Regions from separate parts of the Pseudoalteromonas sp. SR44-8 genome, predicted to be linked through region 2. Evidence: predicted binding sites of a transcription regulator. Region 2 holds the regulator's gene; each other region holds the start of a gene.
The links. Region 2 encodes sigma-54, which starts transcription at its own class of promoters, with help from an activator protein. Its sites were predicted from a motif close to GTTGGCACGNNNNTNGNNT; they were not measured.

Region 1: the regulator sigma-54 is predicted to act here: its motif matches at 3,333-3,351, upstream of H5183_RS12195 (EF-hand domain-containing protein).
Region 3: the regulator sigma-54 is predicted to act here: its motif matches at 5,242-5,260, upstream of H5183_RS04050 (PAS domain-containing sensor histidine kinase).

What each region holds. Positions count from the first base shown of each region.
Region 1 is NZ_JACJDS010000021.1:59,978-66,643, reverse strand. It holds gene H5183_RS12220 (YgjV family protein) at 203-430, shown strand; gene H5183_RS12215 (amidohydrolase) at 440-2,104, opposite strand; gene H5183_RS12210 (EF-hand domain-containing protein) at 2,225-2,461, opposite strand; gene H5183_RS12205 (EF-hand domain-containing protein) at 2,474-2,710, opposite strand; gene H5183_RS12200 (hypothetical protein) at 2,821-3,048, opposite strand; gene H5183_RS12195 (EF-hand domain-containing protein) at 3,071-3,298, opposite strand; gene H5183_RS12190 (HAMP domain-containing sensor histidine kinase) at 3,616-5,085, shown strand; gene H5183_RS12185 (hypothetical protein) at 5,087-5,629, shown strand; gene H5183_RS12180 (sigma 54-interacting transcriptional regulator) at 5,632-6,666, shown strand, end outside.
Region 2 is NZ_JACJDS010000044.1:23,880-30,545, reverse strand. It holds gene H5183_RS18405 (calcium/sodium antiporter) at 1-211, shown strand, start outside; gene H5183_RS18400 (KpsF/GutQ family sugar-phosphate isomerase) at 237-1,208, shown strand; gene kdsC (3-deoxy-manno-octulosonate-8-phosphatase KdsC) at 1,208-1,759, shown strand; gene lptC (LPS export ABC transporter periplasmic protein LptC) at 1,756-2,310, shown strand; gene lptA (lipopolysaccharide transport periplasmic protein LptA) at 2,300-2,833, shown strand; gene lptB (LPS export ABC transporter ATP-binding protein) at 2,830-3,555, shown strand; gene H5183_RS18375 (RNA polymerase factor sigma-54) at 3,622-5,118, shown strand; gene hpf (ribosome hibernation promoting factor) at 5,147-5,434, shown strand; gene ptsN (PTS IIA-like nitrogen regulatory protein PtsN) at 5,439-5,891, shown strand; gene rapZ (RNase adapter RapZ) at 6,080-6,666, shown strand, end outside.
Region 3 is NZ_JACJDS010000006.1:38,138-44,803, reverse strand. It holds gene fliG (flagellar motor switch protein FliG) at 1-380, opposite strand, end outside; gene fliF (flagellar basal-body MS-ring/collar protein FliF) at 373-2,088, opposite strand; gene fliE (flagellar hook-basal body complex protein FliE) at 2,109-2,441, opposite strand; gene H5183_RS04055 (sigma-54 dependent transcriptional regulator) at 2,620-4,098, opposite strand; gene H5183_RS04050 (PAS domain-containing sensor histidine kinase) at 4,095-5,207, opposite strand; gene H5183_RS04045 (DNA-3-methyladenine glycosylase I) at 5,348-5,935, shown strand; gene H5183_RS04040 (sigma-54 dependent transcriptional regulator) at 6,336-6,666, opposite strand, start outside.

The sequences.
Region 1 (6,666 bases), on a different contig from region 2:
GAATTTACGCTAACTTACTAGCTTAGTTAACTCGGTTAATTAAGCTTAATACCTGATATCCCGTGTAATGATTATTAAAGTGTGCTTTTAGCAGCTTTGGGTTTTTAGTAAGTTAGCTTTTTTATACTATTGCTATATTGTGGAATAACTTTGCCTAAACTACAACATTTGCAATGCTAACCTAAAGTACCGGAGAGAACAAATGAGTTGGGAATATTTGGGGTATTTTGCCTCAGCTTTACTTATTGCCTCTTTAACTATGAGTGATGTGAGCAAACTTCGTTGGTTTAACCTTGCCGGTTGTATTGCTTTCACAGCCTACGGTATTGCGATTGCTGCATGGCCTGTGGCTATCACTAATGGTTTGCTAACCTTCGTAAATATTTATCATTTAATTAAGCTCAAACGTCAACAACAAAAACCGCAATAATAGCGTGGTTTATTGCGCCTTACTCTGGTTATCAATTTGCGCTTTTTGGTAGCGTAATTCACCGCCAATCCATGTTTGATTTACGACAATGGTAAAAATTTCTTGTACTGGCACTTTAAAATAGTCTTTGTCGATTAAAATAAAGTCAGCCCACTTTCCTTGCTCTAAACTACCTAATTTAAATTCTTGATGTGCGGCATACGCAGCACCTAACGTGAATGCTCTGAGTGCATCTTCTCTGCTCAGTGCTTCAGTGACTCGCCAGCCATTAGCGGGTAATTGATTGTGATCTTGGCGAGTAATTGCTGAATACAAACCGTCAAAGGGGTTGGCCAGTTCAACTGGATAATCTGAGCCTGCAGCTACTACTGAGCCTTGCTTTAAAAACGTTTGCCATGCATATGCACCTTGTAATTGTGTATCGCTAAGGCGCTGCTCTGCCATATGCATATCAGAAGTTGCATGCACCGGTTGCATTGATGGAATGATTTTAAGTGCTTTGAAGCGAGGAATATCTGCTGGATCAACTATCTGTGCGTGCTCTATACGGTTACGTAGTAAAATCCCGCCGGTTTTTTTAAATACATTTTGATAGGCATCTAACACAATATGATTTGCTTTATCACCGATGGCATGGGTATTGGCGCTAAAACCATGGTTAAAGCTCAATGTGTACAGCTGTTCTAATTTTTGTTGAGTTTCGAGCATTAAACCTTGGTGATTCTTTCTATCTGCATAATCGGCCAGTAGTGCGGCGCCACGGCTTCCTAACGCACCATCAGCATATATTTTTACACTACGAATAGACATGAAATCGTTAAGATCTTTATAGCGACCGGCTCTGAGCATATCTTCAAGGGACGGATCTGTTGCACTTAGCATTGCAACAATGCGCAGCGGTAAGGTGCCTTGTTCAGCTCTTTGCTTGTAAACTTGCCATGTTTGTTTATCAATCCCAGCATCGTGGGTTGAGGTTATACCTAAGCTGAGCAGATGTTGACCAGCTTGATTTAAGGCATTATTTACGTCTTGATCAGATGGCGTAGGAATATGTGCAGTAATTAAACTTTCGGCCTTATCGACAAAAATACCGCTAGGTTGACCTGCTTGGTTGCGAATAATTTCACCACCTGCTGGTGACTGTACTGTGGGTGTTAATTTGGCTAACTCCATCGCTTTGCTATTAACCCAAATCGCGTGGCTATCGACACGAGAAAGCACCACCGGAACATCTTTGACAACTTTATCTAAGTCAGCAGCAGTAGGAAATTGCTTATTAGGCCACAGTTCTTGATTCCAACCGCGGCCAATAATCCAGCCCCGGTTATTTTTAGCAAATACAGCAAGCTTTTTTTGTATTTCTGCAATCGACGTACTGCCACGTAAATCGAGTTGCGCTAAATTATTACCAAGTCCAATCACATGACCGTGGGCGTCAATTAAACCAGGTAATAAGGTTTGTTGCTCGGCATCAAATACTGCAGCATTAGGGAAACTCGCTTTTAGTTTATCGTCTCCTACTTTTACTACTTTGCCATCTTTAATAACCAGTGTAGAAAATTGCTGTAATTGGCCACTGTAAGTTGGAGTGTAACCATTAGCATTGTAGATCACCGTGGTATCAGCTAGCACAGGTAAAGATAAAGTGATTAAACAGGCGAGTAAGCATTTCATTGTTAGAATTCTTTTTCTGCTTTTGTTAGTTAAACAGTAACAGAGAATACTGAGTCTGCAAATTAAATATAATAAATTATTTATCGTTGTGCATTTCAACTATGCTGATGAATTAGCTATTCATTTATTTGCATATAGAGTAAATTCAGACAGTGATAATCTACCATCTTTATCGCGGTCATAGTTTTTAAAACGAGACCACAGGGCAGGATCTTTTGCTGACTCTGAACGCGTGATAAGACCGTCGTTATCGCGGTCTAAGTTTTTGAATTGTTCTGCTATATTATCAGTTGTTGCAAAACTGCAACAGCTACTGACAAATAACCAACTTAGTCCCAGTTGTGTACAAAATTTCATTGGGGAAACTCGTTAATCTAGGTTATTAGTTAAAAAACGCTTAAATTCAGATAGGGAAATTTTATTGTCTTGGTTTTTGTCCCAGCGTTGAAAGTTACTCAACAATTGTGGTTGTGGTTCAAGCTCATTATGCGTTAAATAGCCATCTTTATTGCTATCTAAATGATCAAAACGTTGTTTTACATCCAGTGCCATTGCGCTAAAACTGGTGGCTAGCGACACACTTAATATTATTAATATGCTTTTCATTATTTACATCCTACCAATAAAAAGAATAAAGCATTTGCCATAATTTAAATCCCAACATTAAATCCGTTTACACATTCCCTCCGGGATTATGGCAAATACTTTAAAGCCTTTTAAAATTTAAACTTTGCGAACTCTTGCTCAGATAATTGCTCGTCGTTATTATCATCAAGATCAGTAAACTGCTTTAATAGCGTGTTGTTTTGCTTGGCTTCAAGCAATGAAATTTGTCCGTCAGAGTCGGTATCTAATTGCGCAAACTTAACGTTTAATTGTGATGCTAAAACAGTGGCGCTAATGACTAAAAACATCAGTGAAAAAGCGGTGATAAGTTGTTTCATAGCAGTGTTTCCTCTGGGAAATTTATTGCAAAAATTGTTTAAACTCAGCAAATGAAATTTGACCATTTTGATCTTTGTCAATTTGCTCAAAACTTTCGTGTAATACCGCATCTTCAGATGCTTCTGCTTCACTCAATGTGCCATTACTGTCTTTATCAAGTTCTGCGAAGGTGGCCTCGACATCAATGGCAAAGCTGTTAAAGCTAAGCAGTAGGCTGATGCATAAGCACAGCGGTGTTAATATTTTCATATTATTTCCTTATAAACAGTCGTTGATACGGATATTACAAGAACGATGCCAATTGTTTTTATTGTATAAATATCAGTGGTTTAATTTTTTTTGCATGATAATAAGTGGGAAAAAATGACCGAGCAGTGTGTCTTTTTTGCAACAACTTTTAACGGGTATTGATTAAGTTTTTAAAAAACAGTTGGTTAAGTTGTTTCAATTTAGCATCAGTCGCTTTATATAGCGCTACACAGTTCGCCTTATTCATTATTTTTATTGATTCAGCTAGTGTATAAGTAACACCTTCCATAATCAGACTTTTAACTAAAGGAGTGGCGATAGTGGCCTCATTCGCTAAAAAGTACAGTGCATTACTTAGTTGGCGACCCAATTTAATAGGCCAGTTTTTGTTTAGTACTTTGTTATCGCTGCTGCCATTATCACTGGTAGTGATTGTATTTTTAAATGCGCTGAATAAACAGCTAGCAGTAACTCAACAAATCGTCAGTGAAAATTATCAAATTACCAAGTCATTTAATAATCTTAAGCAAGACCTCAATAGCTTAGAGCGCGCAACGCGACAAAACTGGGTGCTGAAAAGCGAATCACTCGATGAATTGATTGTTGATAAGTGGCAATCATCACTACAAAGCATTGATGAACTAACTTTTATAAGCTCTACGGGGGAGTATATTAAGCAATGGCAGCAACTCGCACAGGTATTGCAATTAGCGCATACTCAACTCGTTACTGAAGGACAACAAGATGCGCAATTGTTTATTCCTGTGAGTGAATTAATTGCGCGTCAAACGGTGTGGCTAAGAGATCAAAATGAGCTGCAAATAACTAAAAATCAGCAACAGTTAAAAGCTTTGCAAAGCTCATTTATCAATTGGTTAATAGCACTTATCCCATTAACTTTACTAGTAGGTGGTGGTTTTTTATGGCGTATAAGTGGTCGTTTAAAAGGATTAACGTCGGTTATTGATAAGCTTGGGCAAGGTCATTGGCAACAAAAAATAGCTGTACAAGGCTCTGCTGAGTTGGTTGAACTAGGAAATAAATTACAATGGGTGCAAGAGCAGTTGCATCAATTAGAGCAACAAAAAGATACTTTTTTACGCCATGTTACCCATGAATTGAAAACTCCATTAGCGTCAATGGTTGAGGGTACTGACTTACTCGCCGATGAAATCGTTGGGCCAATTAACAAAGAGCAGCAAGCGGTGTTGGCGTTAATTACCCAGAGCATGGTGCGTTTGCGCGCTATGATCGATAGTTTACTTAGTTACAATGCGATTCGCAGCAGCAAAGAAGACTTAAGTGAGCTGGAATTCTCGCAATTAATAACCAAGATAAACAGCCATTTTGAACATCGTTTAGTGGCGCGTAAGCAAAGCTTATGTTGGCATTGTGAGTTACCCGAGCAACCACTGGAAATTGCTGCAGAGCTTGTTGAAATGATCTTAATTCAGTTGATCTCTAATGGCTTAAAGTTTTCACCAGCAGGACAGGCGGTCAATATTGCTCTGTCATTAGCTGGTCGTACTTTGACTATGAGCGTTAGCGATCAAGGCACCGGTATTAAAGAGCAAGAGAAATCACATATATTCAGTGCCTTTTATCAAGGTAAGAATGCTAAAGATATAACCGCTCAAGGTAGTGGCTTAGGGCTTACCATTGTAAAAGAGTCTGTTGAGCAATTGATGGGTACTTTACACGTTGAGCATAATGAGCCACAAGGCTGTCGTTTTATAATTCAAATCCCAATCATCCCTCCAACCAATAAAAACCAAGGAGTTAATTAGCATGGGCGTGCGTTTAAATGCCATTTTAGTGGTTTGCATTACAACCTTAGGGCTCGCAGGGTGTGAGTTAACTGAGCAGCCAGTAAATAAAAGCAACCCTGAAGCTGAACAAGCGGGTAAGGTGACTACACCACAAGGGGATAGTTTACCAAATCCGAAACCTAGGCCGAAAACCGATCCTATGTATGCACCTGCCGAAACGGTCATTGGTTGGCATGCAAAGTCGTGCGGTGGTTTTCAAGTGGCAGCGAGTAAAACGGTTTATATTGGTGCTAAAGAGCTTCAGAATTATTTTGATTTTAGTTGCAAAAATAATGTATTAGCACCGGAAAAAGTATTAACGCAGCTGCTAAAACTGGATCAAGCTTATTATTGGCCAGATGATATAAAACAGTATTTATGGCTGCAAAAACAACAAATAAAACAGCAGATCAACGCTAAAAAACAGCAGCAAGCGCTGAATAATAAAATGCAAGAAACCCTGTCATCACTGGCAGCCATCGAGCAGCAACTATTACTACGCGAAGAAACTAAGGAGCAGTAATTATGTCAACAGAGCAAAACCAAGGCGCGCGAATTTTACTGGTCGATGATGATGCAAGTTTATTAAAACTATTGGCTATTCGCATAGAATCTAAAGGCTATCAAGTGACTACCTGCGAAAGTGGTATTGCTGCGCTACAGTTATTAAAAAATAATGTGTTTGATGCTGTGGTTACAGACTTACGCATGGATGAAATGGATGGTATGGCATTACACCGTCAGTTACAAAATCGCTACCCAGCGCTGCCAGTGTTGATGATGACAGCTCATGGGTCTATTCCTGATGCTGTTGAAGCGACGAAGCAAGGTATTTTTGCCTTTATTACTAAACCGGTAGATAAAGATGAGTTATTTGATAGTTTAGCAAAAGCGATTGAAATTCATGGTCTCAGTGCCGATGAAAGCGCATCAAACAGTAATATCGTGACCCGCAGTGGTGCTATGCTGCATTTACTTGAGCAAGTTAAATTACTAGGTCCGACTCAGGTCAATGTGCTGATCTCGGGGGCCAGTGGTACAGGTAAAGAGTTACTAGCTAATGCTATTCATCAACATAGCCATGTTAGTGAAGGTCCGTTTGTCGCAATAAACTGTGGTGCGGTACCGGGGGAATTACTCGAATCAGAACTATTCGGTCACAAAAAAGGGGCTTTTACGGGCGCGATTAAAGACCACCAAGGGTTATTTCAGCAAGCGCAAGGCGGTACTTTATTTTTAGATGAAATCGGTGATATGCCACTTAATTTACAAGTTAAGTTACTGCGCGTATTACAAGAAAAAACTATTCGCCCTGTGGGCTTTGAAGAAGAAATTCCAATTGATGTGCGGATTGTATCAGCAACTCATAAAAACTTGCCTGATGCGATTGCTAATCAGCAATTTCGCGAAGATTTATACTATCGCTTAAATGTTGTGAATCTTAAATTGCCACCACTGTGTGAGCGCAGAGAAGACGTTAGTTTATTAGCGCAGTATTTTAGCGCTACCATTGCTAAACGTATGGATCAAAAAGAAAAGCGTTTCGCCAATGATGCAATG
Region 2 (6,666 bases):
TGTGTTACCACTGGCTGGGATTATCAACCCTTCGATTATTGATCCTTCAGCTGCAAACCGTGATGCCTTAATAATGATTGGTGCCACCATAGCCCTTATTGCTATGTCATTGAGTTTTAGAGGCACAAGACGCATTAATAGAGTTGAAGGTGGCCTGTTATTGGTCGCGTTTTTAATTTATCAAGGTTATATTTTCAGCCAAGTTGCTTAATGCTAGCCACAAAATGGATAACACAATGACGCAGTTAAATTTTATTGAACAAGGTAAGCGGGTGCTAGAAATAGAGCGCCAAGCGCTGCTTGATATAACCCAATACCTAGACGAAAACTTTAATCAAGCTTGCCAATTGATGTATCAATGTCACGGTAGGATCATAGTAGTCGGTATGGGGAAATCAGGGCATATTGGTAATAAAATTGCTGCAACACTGGCAAGCACTGGCACGCCTGCGTTTTTTGTCCATCCGGGTGAAGCAAGTCATGGTGATTTAGGGATGATCACTCGTGATGACGTGGTTATGCTTATTTCTAACTCAGGCGAAACCAGCGAAGTACTGAATATTATTCCGGTTATTAAACGTATTGGCGCAAAAATGATCGCCATGACAGGTAACCCTGAATCATCAATGGCAAATTGGGCTGATGCTCATGTATGCATCAAAGTAAGTCAAGAGGCCTGCCCATTAGGACTCGCCCCGACTGCGAGCACGACTGCAACGCTTGCGATGGGTGATGCAATAGCCGTTGCTCTGTTAGAAACCCGAGGCTTTACTGCCGATGACTTTGCGCTATCGCATCCTGGGGGAAGCTTAGGCAAACGTTTACTATTGTGTTTAAAAGATATTATGCACAGTGGCCCAGCAACGCCTATGATCAATGATAAGCAATGTATCAAAGATGCATTAATCGAAATGTCGGCCAAGGGCTTAGGTATGACGGCCATTGTTGATGACACAGGGCAACTTGCAGGGCTTTTTACTGACGGTGATTTACGCCGAATTTTAGAGCAACGAATAGATATTCATAGCACTTTGATAAGCACTGTCATGACCCGCTCTTGCACTACAGCAACCGCGGATATGCTTGCCGCCGAGGCACTCAATATTATGGAGAATAAGCGTATCAATGGCTTAATTGTAGTTGATGATAAACACCACCCTATTGGTGCTCTTAATATGCAAGATTTGCTCAAAGCAGGAGTTTTATAATGCAGTTTGCTGACTTATATCAGCCACTTTCAGATGATGCGAGCGAGCGAGCACAAAAAATCAAACTCCTGATCTGTGATATCGATGGGGTGTTTTCAGATGGCCGCATTTATCTTGGCAATCAAGGTGAAGAACTCAAAGCGTTTAATACTAAAGATGGTTTTGGTATCAAAGCACTGATCAATAGCGGTTTTGAAGTTGCCGTGATCACCGGTCGTCATTCACAGATAGTTCAGCAACGGATGACTAGCCTGACAGTACCGCATATTTACCAAGGTCAAGAAAACAAGTTGCAAGCTTATCAACAGCTCAAAGATAAATTGCAGTTAAGCGATGAACAAATCGCTTACATAGGCGATGACGGACCTGACTTGCCGGTAATGGAATTAGTTGGTTTTGCGGTGGCAGTAAATGATGCTCACCCTTTGATCAAGCGAGTTTCACATTATACAACCATGCTCCCTGGTGGTTTTGGAGCTGTGCGTGAACTCACTGATTTATTAATGCTCGAAAATGGTAAATCATTAACCAGCGAAGGCACAAGCTCATGAATAGTGCGCGTTTAATATTATGCGTATTATTTGTCGGCTGTATGGTATGGCTGTGGTATCCGTATTTTTATCAAAGCACTGCCATAAAACAAAACCAAGAAGATATAATAGCAAAACCTGATTATACTGCGGTGGCATTAAAACAAACCGCGTTTGATGAACAAGGTAAAATTAGCCACAAAGTAACAGCTGCAAAAATGGAACTTTACCAACAGTTAGGGTTTACTTACTTTGAACAACCTATTTTTACACTCTATAATCAACAGCAAACGTGGCAAATTAATGCCGATGAAGCCACCCTATATGAAAATCATCAATTAATTTTAGAAGGTAATGTGGTTGCTAAAAACCTGACCAATAATGCCATGATTGAACATATAAACGCAGATAATATTCAGGTTGATATTGAACTACAAACCATGAGTTCAGAACAACCAGTTGAATTAATCGGACCAAATTTAAAGATCACTGGGCGCGGCCTCCATGCCGACTTAAAAGCCGAAGTGGTAGAACTAATTAACCATACGCGAACCATATATTATGACCAATAAATTTGCTCACTTGCTTGTGATACCAAGCTTATTCATTGCCTTTGCAAGCTTTGCTGAAAATACGGCACCACCTGCGGATCAAGTCTCTATCAGTGCTGAAAAGCAGCTTGCCCAACTGAAAGATAATATCGGTATTTTTGAAAAAAATGTCGAAATCATTCATGGTAACCGCCGTATCAAAGCGGATCGACTTGAAGTCCATAAGCGCGAAGATTTAGGCAATAACAAACAATTGCTTGTTGCAACTGGTAACCCTGCTTACTTTGAAGAAAAACAAACTGATGGCACAATAATGAGCGCCAGTGCTGATGAAGTCCGTTACGATGTCGCCAAGCGCTATTTAACGTTAATTGGTAATGCACAAGTCACTCAAGCAGGTCAAAAAATTAATGCCAAAAGCATTACCTATGATATGGACCAACAGCTGATCAGTGCTGAAAAAGGCGCAAGCTCAAACGATCGCGTACACACTATTTTGGTACCTGTTGACAGTAAAAAAGACAAACCTAAAGGGCAGCCATGAGTATATTAAAAGCTGAATTTTTAGCAAAAAGCTATAAAGGTCGCCAAGTTGTAAAAAGCGTGGGTTTAGAAGTTAGCGCAGGCAGCATTGTTGGCTTACTGGGTCCTAATGGCGCAGGTAAAACCACCACTTTTTATATGATTGTGGGTTTAGTACCTAGCGACAAAGGTAAAATAAGTATTGATGATAATGACATCACTTTACTGCCAATGCACAGTCGCGCACGGTTAGGGATTGGCTACTTACCACAAGAATCATCCATCTTTCGTAAGTTAACTGTTTATCAAAACCTGATGGCTATTTTAGAAACTCGTAAAGAGCTGAATAAACAAGCCAGAGAAGAAGCACTAGACAGCTTACTTGATGAGTTTAGCATTCAACATATTCGCGACAGCCAAGGTATGGCATTATCTGGTGGTGAACGTCGTCGAGTTGAAATTGCACGCGCTTTAGCCGCAAATCCAAAATTTATCTTACTTGATGAGCCTTTTGCTGGCGTTGATCCTATTTCAGTGTTAGATATAAAGAAGATTATTGAACACCTTAAAAACCGTGGTATTGGCGTACTTATTACCGACCACAATGTACGAGAAACCCTTGATGTTTGTGAAAAAGCCTACATAGTTTCTCATGGGGAGTTAATTGCATCAGGTACCCCTGAGCATGTACTTGCCGACCAAACAGTCCGCGATGTTTACCTGGGCGAGCAATTTAGGCTATAAAGCCACGCTCGGCTAAGTATCTGCTAGACTTAACGATGATAACAATAAAAGGATTGTTAGAGATACATGAGGCAATCACTCCAGCTGCGCATGGGCCAGCAACTTACAATGACACCACAGCTGCAACAAGCAATTCGCTTATTGCAACTCAGTACATTGGATCTCCAGCAAGAAATTCAAGAAGCACTCGACAGCAATCCATTGTTAGAGCTAGAAGAGCATGAATATTCAGACGACACGGCTGGTAAAAACGAACAAAAACAAGATAACGATGACTTAACCGTTAGTGCATCAGCAGACAACAAGCCCAGCGAATATGAACAAGAAAGTAGCGAAGCATTAAGTAAAGAGACTTTAAGTGACGAAATGGCTATGGACGTCACCTGGGACGAATACATGAGTGCTGCGCCAAATACGTCATCCGGCCCAATGCCTGAAGATGAGTCAATTTATCAAGGTGCTTCAACTGAAACCCTGCACGAATATCTGATGTGGCAATTACAGCTCACACCTTTTAGTCCAACCGATGAAGCTATTGCCATTGCGATTGTTGAAGCTGTTGACGATTCAGGTATTTTAACCTTGAGCTGCGAAGACATCGCAGAGAGCTTAAATCAAGGTAATAACGAAGAAGAAATCGAACTAGACGAAGTGCAAGCAGTGTTAAAACGCATTCAGTTATTTGACCCTGTTGGTATTGCTGCGCGCAGCCTACAAGAATGTTTATGTATTCAATTAAATCAATTTGATCCTGCAACTCCTTGGATTAGCGAGACTAAAATGATTTTAACTGATCATATCGATTTATTAGCTAGTCGTGACTATCGCACTTTGATGAAAAAGACTAAGCTTAAAGAAGATGAGCTGAAAGAAGTAATGACACTGATCCACAGCCTTAACCCAAAGCCTGCGGATACTATAGTACGCGAAGAGTCAGAGTATGTTATACCTGATGTCTCGGTGAAAAAAATTAAAGGTCGCTGGGTGGTTGAACTTAATCCAGACAGCATGCCAAAAATTAGAGTGAACAGCCAATATGCGGCAATGTCACGCTCAGTAAAATCAAGCACTGACAGCCAATTTATACGCTCGCATTTGCAAGAAGCTAAATGGTTTATTAAAAGCCTAGAAAGTCGTAACGAGACGTTACTCAAAGTAACTAACTGCATTGTAAAACAACAGCAGGGATTCTTTGAGCATGGCCCTGAAGCAATGCGACCTATGGTACTAAACGACGTTGCTGAAATGGTTGAGATGCACGAATCAACAATCTCTCGCGTAACGACACAAAAGTACATGCATACCCCCCGTGGTATTTTTGAGTTAAAGTATTTTTTCTCAAGTCATGTAAGCACTGAGAACGGCGGCGAATGCTCTTCGACAGCTATTCGAGCATTGATCAGAAAATTGATCAGTGCAGAAAACTCAGCGAAACCATTGAGTGATAGTAAGATTGCAGATATATTGGCAGAGCAAGGTATCAAAGTAGCTAGACGGACTATTGCAAAATACCGCGAGTCGCTGGCTATTCCACCGTCAAATCAACGTAAAAGTTTGATTTAAGGCGTAAAATCACAAGAGGAAAATGCTTATGCAACTAAATTTAACTGGTCGTCACGTAGAAATTACTGATTCATTAAGAGACTATGTAAACAATAAGTTTGCCAAGCTTGAAAGGCATTTTGATCATATCAACAATGTCCATGTTATTCTTGATGTAGAAAAACTAAGCCAAAAAGCAGAGGCCACATTACATGTCAGTGGCGCTGAATTATTTGCCTCGACTGAGCACCAAGACATGTATGCAGCTATTGACGGACTAATCGATAAACTTGATCGTCAAGTAATTAAACACAAAGAGAAGCACGCTCGACACTAACACTATGAAATTAAGCTCACTTATTTGTCAGGACTGCAGTAAAGCTGCGGTCCTTTTTAATAGCAAAAAACGGATCATTGAATTTATAAGCCAATTGGCTCATGAACAACTCCCTCAGCTATCACAACAAGAAATCCTCAACGCACTACTATCGAGAGAAAAACTAGGTAGTACCGGTATTGGTCGTGGTATTGCTATCCCTCATGGCCGTATGAGTGGTGTTGAAAACCCGCTAGCAATAATTTTAGTGAGTGAATCACCGGTTGATTTTGATGCGATTGATAATCGCCCAGTTGATATATTTGTAGCCCTCATCGTACCAGATGGTGACAGCCAACTTCATTTGAAGACGTTAGCCACAATTGCTGATAAACTCAATAACAAAGATTTTTGTAAACAACTACGTAGCGCAAAAACAGACCAAGATTTGTATCATGTAATTGCAGCTCAATCGTAGTCATACCAATTGTATTGTATTGAATTAGAGAGTAATTATTGCAACAGGAAAATAGCTCTAGAACAAGGTGGAAATTATGAGATATAGTTGTTCTATATAAATAATTTTAAACAAAGTTAGTGGGTTATTTAACAAGCAAGAATGAGCATGTTTTTAATAAAATTGGTATTAAATGAAGGAGAATTTACATGGAGTTAATCATCATCAGTGGGCGTTCTGGCTCAGGTAAATCTGTTGCTTTACGTGTAGTAGAAGATCTTGGCTATTATTGTGTAGATAATATTCCAGTTAACTTATTACCGTCATTAGTACGCAGTGTCTCTGATAATTACGACAAAATTGCCGTCAGTATCGATGTTCGTAATTTACCGAAAGAGCAGGAAGAATTTAACGACATTCTTGAATACTTGCCTGGTTTTGCAAATCCGACGCTATTTTATTTAGACAGTGATGATCAAACTCTGATCAAACGCTTTTCTGAAACCCGCCGCTTACACCCATTATCTTTGGATTCTTTGCCACTGGATTTAGCCATCAAGCAAGAAAAAGTGTTGCTTGATGTATTAACTACTCGTGCTGATTTCATGCTTGATACCACAGATCTCAGTGTCCACCAGCTTGCTGAGTCAATCCGTGAAAAGATTTTAGGGAAAAAAGATAAAAAACTAATCATCACCTTTGAATCATTTGGTTTTAAGCATGGTATTCCAAAAGAAGCCGATTATGTATTTGATGCACGTTTTTTACCTAATCCACACTGGGAGCCTGAGTTAAA
Region 3 (6,666 bases), on a different contig from region 2:
TCCATCCATTTCAATGAATCAAGACCCTTGGCACCAGATCCCATAACAATTTGATCTATCAGGCTTGCCGCTTTATCTTCACCAAGTGCCGCAGTAAGCGCTTTTTTGATAAAATCTTCTGATTGGAAGCCAATCGTACTAAAGCTTTGTATTTGTTCTATAAATAAATTGTGCACGGCACTGATTTTGGCTTGCGATAGATCATCTATCGCCGCCATTGCCATACCCACTTTTTGCACCTGTTTAGGTTCAAGGTGCTTTAATATTTGCGCTGCATCTTCTTCGGATAAGCTTAGCAATAAAATTGCGGCTTTATCTACACCGTCTAATTTATCAACATCAAACGCTGCTGGCAGTTGTTTTTGTTCTTGATCAGTCATCTTCAGTTAACCACGCTTTCACAACTTGTGAGGAGAGTTCTGGCTCATTTGCTACTAAGGCACGAACAGCTTTTAATAAGTCTTCATCGCCATGTAGGTCTGGTAACTGTAGTGTACCATCACTTGAGAAGCCAACCGAAGCAGAATCAAAATCTTTATTTAGCATATCTAGGGTGTTATCACCAATATCTACACCAGAACTAAGCGCATCATCATCATACTCTTCAAGGGTATCATCTGGGTAAATCAAGCGTTTCAGCATAGGTTTAACCACCGCCATGATTAACACTATAATAACCAATGCGCCAAGCACTAAACGCACAACTTTCATAAACCAGTTTTGTTCCCACAGTGGCACTTCAATAGCTAAGTCCATCGGTTCACGTACAAACGGTACTGTCACTACTTCTAATGCATCACCACGCTGTAAGTCAAAACCCACACCACCTTGCAGTAAACGACGAATATTTGACAGTGCTTCAACTGAGCGAGGCTCCATAGTCGTTTCACCATTTTCACCCACTTTTGCCACATAATCGACTGCCACAGACACACTAATTCGACGAATAACACCACTTTGCTGACGTGTGTGGGAGATAGTAGTATCAAGTTCATAGTTACGTGTCGCTTCTTTGTGAGTGCGACTGGGTGATGAACCAGAGCCTGCACCACCTTGACCGGCAATTTCAGGAATATTTGAATCTGTTGGAGGCTGATTTGTCAGCGCGCCAGGAATACCGATAGCTAACCCGCCGATGTTGTTTTCTTCAAAGGTGGTTTCACTGCGTACCGCCGGTAAATCAGGGTTGTAGCGTTTTTGAGTTTCTTCAATCGCACTAAAGTCCATACTTAAATCGACTTGTGCAGTGTAGTTACCCATACCAATAACTGGCATTAAGATACCATCTATTTTATCTAGATATTCTTGTTCACGTTTACGTTCAATATCGTATTCTTTGCGTGAGCGAGCAGCTAACGCACTTTGCGATCCTGAATTAAGTAATCGGCCATTTTGGTCTGTTACAGTTACTCGTGACGGCTCTAAACCTTGCACTGCTGAACCAATAATATCAACAATGGCGTCCACTTCTTCACTACCGAGCATACGACCACGTTTTAAAGTTAATACCACTGTTGCGGATGGTTTTTTCTCACGGCGAGCAAAAACATTTTCTTTCGGTATTGCCAATAATACTTTAGCACGCGTGACATTTTGTAGTTCCTCAATCGTACGCGCTAGTTGTTGTTCACGACCATGCTTTAAACGTTCACGCTCTAAACGCTGACTAACACCAAAACCCATATCTTGCATGATAATATCAGTACCCGAGTTCGGCGCTTGCTCAATACCTTCGCGGGTCATTAACAATTTAATATTTTGATATTCATTTTCAGGAACAGAAACCACATTGCCATCAAGTTGATAGTCAATTTTTTGTGCATCTAAAAAGTCGAGCGTTTGAATTAGCTCTTCCGTTGGCATTTTTCCAAGTGGACGCATATCTGGTTGACGTGCCCAAATAATCACAAAAATAGCAATCGCTAAACAAATCGCTAATGCAATAATTAGAGTAACCTGACGCAATACATCAACGCCGTTTAATGCACTTAAATAGCCTGACTTTTGTTCTTGTTGATCGTCATTATCAGTTTGGTCGATACCGCCGCCGGCCAAAGCAAGATCTGTTGATTGATTAGATTGCGCCACAATAATTCTCCACTACCTAGTTAAACAGGCATGTTCATGATTTCTTTATAGGCTTCTACAAGTTTGTTACGAACTTGCACCGTAGCTTCAAAGGCAACTGACGATTTTTGTGATGCGATCATTGCATCCGCTAATGACACATTTCGATCGCCCATTTCAACCGCTACGACTTTTTGTTTCGCATCAGCTTGAAGGCCATTCACTGTATTGAGTGCATCACTTAACAAATCGCCAAATTGGGCGCTCGAAGTAGGCTGCGCCTGCGTCGGTAATTTGTTTACTTGATTACTACGACCAGCTTCGAGAGCCATAGATTGCATTTCTTGAAATAATGCGCTGTTTTGAATTTTCATAATTGTCTCTGACGATGCAGTTTACTAATAACTTAATAAAGCACAAAGCATGCCAACTAATAAAACCATAAATATCATCATCTTAAGATTTATTTTAGTTGTCAGAGTTTTGACAAGTTTACGCCCAGCAAGGCTGAGCGTAAATTAAATAGTGAAGGAAAACAAAAATTATAGAGGCTTAAGCAGGTAAGGTGATCCCCAAATCACGCATTTGAGCCAATTTATAACGTAATGTTCGTGGGCTGATCCCTAATGTTTCAGCTACATCTTTACGCTTGCCTTGACAACGATTTAGGGTTTCTAAAATAATTCTATGCTCTTTATCTTTAAGTTCATCTTTGTAACTTCCCGAATCCAAGCTTGGTAATTCTTCACGCAGCTGATTGCGTTGTGCTGTGGCTTTTATTGCTGGCGCTTGCAGATCATAATAAGCATCATTAGTTGGTGAACTTGTAACCGCCGAAGTAGTGCTTTCTGGTGCTGAATTAGCCGGCACTAAACTTGCTGATAAAGCCGCAGTTAGAGGAGTCTGGGTTAAATTTTCAATAAAAATAGCACTTTCGTCAATCATATCACCGTGGCGTAATATCAGCGCACGCTGGATCACATTATCCAGTTCACGCACATTACCTGGCCAAGTATGAGCTAATAATTTTTTCTCTGCCGGTTCGCTAAGTACAGCGATAGGCTCTTTGCTTTTATTGAGATGACGTTCAATTAAATGCTTTGCCAACACGACAATATCGCCTGGACGTTGACAAAGTGGACGCCACATCAACGGAAATACATTTAATCGATAATATAAATCTTCTCTAAACTGGTGCTTAGCCACAGCCTCTTTTAAATCACGGTTACTGGTAGCCAAAATACGCACATCCAGCTTAATAGTTTTGCGACCACCTAAACGTTCAACTTCGCGTTCTTGTAATACGCGTAGTAACTTAGCCTGTAGGCCTAAATCCATCTCAGTGATTTCATCAAGTAAAATTGTGCCACCTTGTGCTTGCTCAAATTTACCCGGACAAGCTTGAATCGCACCAGTAAACGCGCCTTTCTCGTAGCCAAATAATGTAGCTTCGAGCATATTTTCAGGGATCGCAGCACAGTTTATTGCGACGAATGGCTGCTCTGCGCGATCTGATTTATCATGGATAAAGCGTGCGAGTACTTCTTTACCTGAGCCACTAGGACCAAGCACCATCACACTGGCATCCGATTTAGCAACCCGACTTGCAAGTTCTAATAGCTGAATACTACTCGGATCAGCGACAATCGGGCCATCTGTTTCTTTTTCTGGCTCAGGTAGATAGCGGCTTACCATATTAAGTAGCACTTCGGGCGCAAACGGTTTGGCCATATAGTCAATTGCCCCTAACCGCATAGCCTCAACAGCATCATCAATAGTCGCATACGCTGTCATCATTAAAACCGGTAGATCAGGGTAATTAAGATTAATGCTGCGCAGTAAATCAAGACCACTCATCGCGCCCATTTGCACATCGCTCACGACCAGCGAAAAGCTGTCTTTTTTAAGTAGCACCATAGCTTGCTCGGCACTGTCAGCCGCAACGCAATCTATTCCAGACATTTCAAGCGTATCAATCAAGGCTTCACGAAGCCCTGCATCATCTTCAACCACTAAAATCGTGTTGTTCATATTGCCTCCGCCGATGTTGACTTTGTACAAATAGGTAACAGTAAACTAAAGCAGGCTCCGCCTTGAGCATTGTTCGTTACTTCAACTCGTCCTTGGTGTGCATTTGCGACTGAACTAACCACCGCTAAGCCTAAACCTGTGCCTTGGCTTCGCGTAGTAAAAAATGGTTCAAATAATTTATCAAGTAAGCTTAAATCGACCCCAGGGCCATTATCACTTACAGTAATACACACTAGCTCGGGGTCACTCGCATCCCGCTGCGCACTTAATTGAACGAGTGCATTACTGCCAATGACTTGAATACTATTGTGAATAAGGTTTTGAATGGCACTGGCAAGCGCAGTTTTATTGCCCATTATCTCGATATCAGGCTCAGGTAAACTGACCTGAAGTTCACTATTATTAAGTGCGACCATAGCATCAGCGCCAGTTTTCACTTCAGTTAATAATTGCTGCATGGAAACATGTTCAACAACTTGCTGATCGCCACTTTTTGCGAACAACAACATATCGTTTACTTGGGTTTCGAGATCTTTTAAACGCGACATTAACTTAGTATGAAAATTGCCTCGAGAGCTTTCGGGTAACCGCTTTGAACCTAAATTAGCGGCATACAAAATCGCAGCAGACAGTGGTGTTCGCACTTGATGTGCCAAAGATGCCACCATTTTACCCAATGCACTTAAACGCTGCATATGTGCAACGCGTGTTTGTAGACGACGCGTTTCGGTTAAGTCAGTCATTAAGATTAATTGCCCTGGCTCTGGCGCTAATGCCGTTATTTCTAACTTAATTAAGCGTCCATCTTTTAGCGATACTTCATGGCCATCATCTTGTTGGGGCCGAAACGAGCGCTGGATCACACTGAACCACTTTTCACCTTCGAGTGGTTCCCCTAACATGTCTGTTGCGATTTGATTAGCTTTAGCGATCAAACCGCGACCATCAAGCACCACAACACCCGCAGGCATTGTATCTACTAAATGACTTAACCAACTGGCTTGCTGGCGTAATTCACTTAACTCACCAATGTACTCTTCTTGCAGTAAGCATGGGTTATACTGGGTCGCTGTGATAAATTGTGGTTTTAAGACATTAGCTAAGGCCATAATGCATTCTCGTTTACAGGATCTAACTAGCTAAATGCACAAATTGTACCAACAATTATATTGATTAATTTCATTTGCTTAGCGTATAAATAACGCGACAAAAAAATGACAAACTAAAATAAGCAAAGCAAGGAGACACTATGAATTCAACAAATTTATGTCGCTGCTCTTGGCTCGATACCAGTAAAGATGACTATGTTGCCTATCACGATGATGAATGGGGGATCCCAGTATATGATGACCAAACACTTTTTGAGTTTATTACTCTGGAATCAGCACAAGCAGGATTAAGTTGGTATACGATTTTAAAGAAACGTGATGGCTATCGTCGTGCATTTTTGGATTTTGATGTAGAAAAAGTCGCACAAATGAACGAGCACGATGTTGAACGATTAATGCTTGATGAAACAATTATACGTAATCGTTTAAAAATTGTAGCAACTATAAATAACGCCAAACGTTTTATTGAAATTCAGCAAGAATTTGGCAGCTTCAGTAACTATCAATGGCAGTTTGTAGGTGGTAAGCCGTTAGTGAATGAGTTAGATAAACTTAGTGACTACCCTGCAATTACAGAGGCCTCAACTGCATTTGCAAAAGATTTAAAAAAACGGGGATTTAAGTTTTTAGGTCCAACCACAGTGTACGCCCATATGCAGGCCTGTGGTATGGTGAATGATCATAGTAATGATTGTTTTAGAAAAGCAGAGATTATTGAAAAATACTAGGTGAAAGGTGCTAGGTGCTAGAAAATCTTCTCTTTGCGCAATTAATCTTGTAGGCGCGGGTTTATCCCGCGCAATTAAAATGTATTCACAAAGAGGTTAAGAGTGCGCTGCGCTTATGAGGTAAAAAAAAGTATCAGATTTTAGGGTATTCGAAGCTCATTGCTCGAAGCCCGTGGCATTTTTTCTTCTCATTTACCCTCATTGTTTTCTCTTTGTGCAAAAAGTTTTTAGTGATTTATTCACTACAGCCCCCCCCCCCGAATTAAAGATGGTGAGCGCGTCAGCAAGCTTAACGCCTATGGGTAATGACGAAGCCCATTCTAAAGGTGTAATTACCATCGTACTTGGTTAATTTCTGCCTAAAACCTGCTACCTGACACCTAAAAGCTGCTCTTAGCTGTTAATCTCGTGATAGGTTATATTTTTTCATTTTTTCAACTAAGGTTGTGCGGCGTACACCCAAGATCTCCGCAGCACGCGCTACGACATAATCATAACGCTCTAAGGCCTGAGTGATCAGGCTAATTTCCAGCTCAGCTAAATAATCTTTTAGCTCAATCCCTTCGTCGGGTAAAAGGTCTGCTGATGGCTGAATTGCTTCAACTTCTGGCTCATCGTCGTAATCACTAAAACCAGTACTGAAAATATCATTGAAAGCATCACGCTCCATAAGCTCTTCGGGATATTGTGGTTCATAAGCATCAACTTCAATATAACGATATTTTGCTGGT